2 regions of the Lactobacillus panisapium genome follow, and region 2 is predicted to be linked to the other one. Evidence: predicted binding sites of a transcription regulator. Region 2 holds the regulator's gene; the other holds the start of a gene.

Region 1 (3,207 bases), 860 kb from region 2:
TTGCATGTCGCTTGGATTAAGATAAATTTGATTAACCGCTGGACGAAGGGATGCCGTTTTTAGTATTTCATCGAGGTGTTCTCGCCTAAAGTTTGATACACCAATTGCACGAATTTTCCCAGCAATCTGAGCTTCCTCCATTGCACGCCAACTTTCTGCATTTAATTCTGCCCAGTGGTCGCGAATACCGACAGGATTAGGCCAATGGATTAAATACAGATCAATATAATCTACATCTAACTTTTCTAAGCTTTTATCAATTGCTTCATTGGTCTTTTTGTAGCCATGCATATCATTCCACAGCTTAGTCGTAATAAATAAGTCATAACGGTTAACACCGCTTTCTCTAATTCCTTTACCAATACTTACTTCATTACCATAAGCTGCGGCCGTATCAATTAGTCGATAGCCCAAATTAATAGCGTCTTTGACAGCATTTTTTGCAATATCGCCGTCTGGCGTTTGCCATGTACCTAATCCAATAGCTGGAATCTTAACTCCGTTATTTAATTGGTAGGTGTCAGACATAGAATGAATATCAACAGTCATTATTTTCACCTCTCGATTCGTTATATTTTAGCAAATTAAATATTGATATCATTAATACATTAACAGATTTCGACTACTTTTGGAAATTGTTTTTAAGAAGTTTTACAAATTGTGGATAAGTTGTTACTTCAAACAGCGGATGCAAATTCATGTTATTTTTCCGATGACGATGATTATACCAAATACTGCTAAAACCATAATTCTCCGCGCCTAAGATATCAGACTGCAGTCCATCACCAAAGAAGACCGTATCTTCTGGGCCAAACTTGGTCCGAGCAAAGAAATAATCAAAAATGCGACTATCTGGTTTAGAATAGCCAGCCTCTTCAGAAGTAACGATTAAATCAAAATAATCTTTAATTCCAGCCAGTTCAAGGCGATGTCTCTGCATAAAAGTCTCGCCATTAGTCAAAATTGTTAATTCCAGATTTTGTTTCTGAGCAAAACGCAAAGTGTCCTCGACACCCGGTAAAAGCTTATACGCACGAGAAAAATAAGAACGATATTCATCCATGACAGCAAGACCATTAACTTCAATATTAAAAGTATCTTTCAGAAAATTATGAAAAACCATTTCACTTAATTCTTGATAAGTAAGAGCGCCATTTTCTAGCTGACGCCAAAGCCCCTGATTATACGCATGATATTGCCGCTGGATTTCATCCGTAAGTTCCCATTGATGTGCATTAAAAAGGCTATGAAGAGCAAAATTCTCCGTATCGGCAAAATCAATCAATGTATCATCAACATCAAATATAATCTGTTTGAAGTACAAGTAACTTCATCCTTTCTAGTTATTTCCTAGGAAATAACACATACTAACATGGAAAATTATTATACCAGTATTTTATTTATAATGAGAAAATTATCTTTTTCTTAAATTTAGGCAAAAGACTACTTTATTTTAATAATGACGCATATAATGCCCTAAAACTATGACTTGGAGGAATAATTAAACATGCTTACTCTTTTATTGATTATTTTTCTAATATGGGCTTTTGTTAAGTTAGGGATCGGAACGCTCAAAATCCTATTTTTCTTGCTGGCTTGCGGTTTTGTATTTGTTTTTTTCATTCACCTGTTAGTTCCGTTAATCATACTAGGAGCTATAATTTTTATTGCCTTTGCACTATTAGGTTCTTAAATAAAAATCCACTAAAGATTAGCTAAGCACGATAAGTAATATCTTATACTTGTCGTGCTTTTTGTGTACAGTTATTCCTATATGATTTTTTTATTTCCGCCGAATCTTACTCCCACTTTAGTTAGAGTTTTTTTGTTCGTGTTTTAGTGTAGCATATCGACTATCAAATACAAGATATTGTGGTATAGTTCTTTCTGTAGCCATACATAATGTATGTGTGAAACAATTGTTAGTTTTTAGGAGCTATTTTACACATGAAAAACACAACAATAAGCTTAGATCAGGCTTATATTGATCAAGTGAAACAAAATATTTCACCTCACTGGGGCGAATTAGGCTGGGTCACCTACAAGCGGACTTATGCCCGGTGGCTTCCACAAGAAAACCGGTCTGAAGAGTGGGACGAAACCGTCAAACGTGTGGTTGAAGGAAACATTAACCTTGACCCACGGCTTGCTGACTCACCTTCTGAAGAAGTCATTACCGAATTAACCAATGAGGCCCGCGAATTGTACCGGCTAGTTTATGGGCTTGCCGCCACTCCATCTGGACGTAATCTCTGGGTGTCTGGAACTGAGTACCAAAAGCGCAACGGTGACTCACTAAACAATTGCTGGTTTATCGCAATTCGACCGCAAAAATACGGTGACAGTCATATTGTTCCTTCGTACTTATCTAAGGATGAACAAGCTGTTTCAATGCCTTTTTCTTTTGTTTTTGATCAGCTCATGAAAGGCGGCGGTGTTGGTTTTTCTGTCGTAAAAGAAAATATTGCCAAAATTCCACCAGTTGATCAAAAAGTTGATTTAACTGTTGTAATTGATAAGAAGAGTGCTTCTTACCAAGACTCAGTTAAGTTAGGTGCAACTGACAAAGCAACTTGGGAAGAGCAAAACGGCGGCGCTACCGATTATGTTTACTATAAGCTGCCCGATACTCGCGAAGGCTGGGTTTTAGCTAATGCACGCCTAATTGATATGCACTTTAACCAAACCAATCCTGAAAACAAGCAAAAGCTAGTTTTAGATATCAGTGATATTCGGCCTTATGGCGCCAAGATTCATGGTTTTGGTGGAACAGCTTCAGGACCAATGCCACTAGTAGAAATGGTTTTTGAAATTAACCAAATTATTAACGATCGCTTTGGCGGTCACCTAACTTCAGTTGATGGCACCGATATCTGCAATTTAATCGGTAAAACCGTTGTTGCTGGCAATGTCAGAAGATCAGCAGAATTGGCACTTGGTTCAAATGATGACCAAGACTTCATCACAATGAAACAGGATAAAGATAAGCTTTATCATCATCGCTGGGCTTCTAATAATAGTGTCGCAATCGACGCTGAATTTAATGATTATGAACCTATCGCCAATGGTATTCGGGAAAACGGTGAGCCGGGAATTGTTAACCTTGATTTATCGCGCAATTACGGCCGTATAATTGATGGCTATCAAAAAGACATTGATGGCGAAGTCGAGGGAACCAATCCGTGTGGTGAGATCTCGCTTGGAAAT
Region 2 (3,207 bases):
TATTATTAAAATTGCGATGATCAATATGCAGAAGAAATTGAATGATTTACACCTTAAGACTAAAATGGTGGTTCAGGTTCATGATGAGTTGATTTTTGATGTGCCAAAAGATGAGATAGAAACAATTAAAAAGATTGTCCCAGAGGTAATGCAGTCTGCCGTTACTCTTGATATTCCGCTTGTCGCTGATTCAGGGTACGGTCATAATTGGTTTGATGCAAAATAAGGAGTAATAATAAATGCCAGAAATGCCGGAAGTAGAAACGGTTCGCCGTACTCTTCTCCCCTTAATTAAAGGAAAAACGATTAAAGAAATCACGCTGTGGTATCCCAAAATTATTGCTAGTGATCCAACAGAATTCGTTCAAAAGCTTACGGGTCAAGAAGTAGTGGCAATTGACCGGTATGCAAAGTATTTATTGATTCGGCTAACGAATGATTTAACTGTAGTTTCCCATTTACGCATGGAAGGAAAGTATCGTCTAGTTGACGTGGCTGCACCGAAAGATAAACATGATCACGTGCAGTTTGCTTTTACTGATAATACAGCCTTGCGTTATAATGATGTCCGCAAATTTGGCCGAATGCAATTAGTTAAAACTGGAACAGAAAAAAGAACAACAGGAATTAGTAAACTAGGCTTTGAACCTAATTCTCATAAATTCACGGTTGCTTATTTTGCAAATTGTCTTAAGCATAAAAAGAAAAATATTAAAAATACGCTTCTTGATCAATCTGTAGTTGCCGGTTTAGGCAATATTTATGTCGATGAAGTTTTATGGCTAACTAGAATTCATCCGTTAAGTATGGCCAATAAGATTCCACCTTCCAGAGTGAAACAATTGCATGACAATATTAATTCTTTGATCAAATTAGCTATTGCTGAGCGTGGGACAACCGTCCACACTTATCTGGATGCTAATGGTGAAACTGGCGGCTTTCAGAAAATGTTGCGGGTATACGGACATAAAGGTGAACCATGTGCAAGATGTGGAACCCCTCTTGAAAAAATCAAGGTAAATGGTCGTGGAACAACATATTGTCCTAAGTGTCAGGTGAATTATCAATGACCATTGTCTTAGGTCTTACTGGGGGAATAGCTAGCGGTAAAAGTACAGCTGATAGCTTTTTTATAAAAAAGCATATTCCAGTAATTGATAGTGATTTAATTGCTCACCATATTTTAGATATAGGTGAAAAGGGCTACAATTTAGTAATTAATTATTTTGGCGATCAGTATTTAGCAGCAAACAAAACAATTGATCGCGCAAAGTTAGGTAAATTAGTTTTTAATTCACCTAAAGACTTAGCTAAATTAAATGAAATTACCCACCCGTTGATTTTTCAAGAAATCGAGACTAAAATTAGCCAACATAAACAGGAAAATGAGCCACTTATCATAGTAGATGCACCGTTATTATTTGAGTCAGGTGGTTTAAGCTATTGTGACCGCAGTTTGCTGATTGCTGTACCTGAAAAAATGCAAGTAAAACGCTTGCTGGCGCGTAATCACATAACTGAAGCTGAAGCATTAAAGCGAATTAATAGTCAGATGCCTTTAGCGCAAAAGCAAAAATTAGCTGATTATGTTGTTACAAATACTGGTACAATAAAAGAACTAGAAGACAAATTAAACGAGCTGCTACTTAAATTAATAAAGGAGGACCAGTATGGAATGTCCTAATTGTCGGCAAAATGCCTCGCGCGTGATTGATTCTCGACCGAGTGATGAAAATCGTGCTATTAGAAGACGGCGTGAATGCGAAAACTGTGGTTTTCGGTTTACTACTTTTGAGCGAATTGAAACAACACCATTATTGGTAATCAAAAATGACAATACCCGGGAACCTTTTAACCGAAAAAAGATTTTGCATGGTGTCATGGCAGCTGGTCAAAAGCGTCCAATTACAAGCTCGCAGTTCGAGCAATTGGTTGATCATGTTGAAAATAAGGTTAGACAGCAGGGAGTAAGTGAGATTTCTTCGAAGAAAATCGGTCAACTAGTAATGGATGAATTGGCTGAACTAGATGATGTTGCTTACATTCGCTTTGCTTCCATTTACCGTGAATTTAAAGATATGTCTAGTTTCATGAAAACAATGGAGGATATGATTGCTAAGCGAGAGAAGGGGAACTAGAAATGTTTGAGACCCCTAATCCCAAACAACCATTTTTTATTGCTAACCGAGTTGATATTTTCCCAGAAGATGTGCGGGTTCTGGTTAAACTTTATCAGCCGTTGATTGGTTCACTAGCATTTTCCTTATATTTTAGTTTAAATGAGGACTTTAATGCGCATGCAATGCTATCGGACTCAACGGGTATTTATGCTCTGCAAGAACAGCTTGACTGTGATGTTAAGCACTTATTTTCTGCTTTACATAAGCTCGAGGGTGTTGGCCTAGTTCAGACGCGTTTACTTAATAATGAAATCATGGGTCAAGTGCTTGTTTTTCGCTTAACCTGCATCCCTAGCAGCAGTGAATTTTTTTCAACGCCTCTTTTAGCAAGCTTACTTAAAGAAAAAGTTGGTATTTCTGCCTTTCAAAAATTAAGTAAGGATTTTGCTCGTGAAAGTAAGTCTAAGCAGAACCAAGTTAATGGTATGCAGAATGCTGATGATATCTCTGCTTCGTTTATGGAAGTTTTTCGTTTGCCTGAGCAAGAAGCAATTGAGCCTTCAGTTGATGTCAAATATGCCGCAAAAGAAAATAAAACGGACAATAATATCAAAGCTACTATTAATGAGCATGATACGGTTGACTGGAATTTCATGAAACAGCAATTTGAAATTTACCAGATTCCAGGAACGGAGATTGACCGTAATCGGGAAGCAATCCGCTCTGTAATGCGCACTTACGGGTTAACAGAACAAGAATTTGTCGATGAGGCCCTGACAAGTATTCACGGTGATTATCACTTGGATATGGTGCAAATTAAACAAGCGATTGCTAGTGGCATTCACGGCTCTCATACTAGGACTCGAATTAAGCAAGAAACTAAGAAATATAATGATGATCAACCGATAAATGCTAAATTGAGTAAAAATGAGCAGCAAGTATTGCAACTAGCTAAAAGTAAATCACCAGCTCAATTTTTGTACCGGTTGAAGACTGATCGGCATGATTATGTTGATGCCAGTGAATATAAAGTACTTGATAGTTTATATAATGAAAAGGGAATCCCGGCTGATTTGCTTAATATCTT

The links. Region 2 encodes NrdR, which represses ribonucleotide reductase genes. Its sites were predicted from a motif close to ACACNATATATNGTGT; they were not measured.
Region 1: nrdJ (ribonucleoside-triphosphate reductase, adenosylcobalamin-dependent) is a predicted target of NrdR. The motif match lies at 1,861-1,876, and genes of this name have one in related genera.

Annotation. Positions count from the first base shown of each region.
Region 1 is NZ_CP048268.1:99,371-102,577, reverse strand. Features, by position in the region: gene GYM71_RS00490 (aldo/keto reductase) at 1-549, opposite strand, end outside; gene GYM71_RS00485 (YjjG family noncanonical pyrimidine nucleotidase) at 623-1,324, opposite strand; gene nrdJ (ribonucleoside-triphosphate reductase, adenosylcobalamin-dependent) at 1,948-3,207, shown strand, end outside.
Region 2 is NZ_CP048268.1:1,428,613-1,431,819, reverse strand. Features, by position in the region: gene polA (DNA polymerase I) at 1-226, shown strand, start outside; gene mutM (bifunctional DNA-formamidopyrimidine glycosylase/DNA-(apurinic or apyrimidinic site) lyase) at 240-1,070, shown strand; gene coaE (dephospho-CoA kinase) at 1,067-1,684, shown strand; gene nrdR (transcriptional regulator NrdR) at 1,671-2,138, shown strand; gene GYM71_RS06825 (DnaD domain protein) at 2,141-3,207, shown strand, end outside.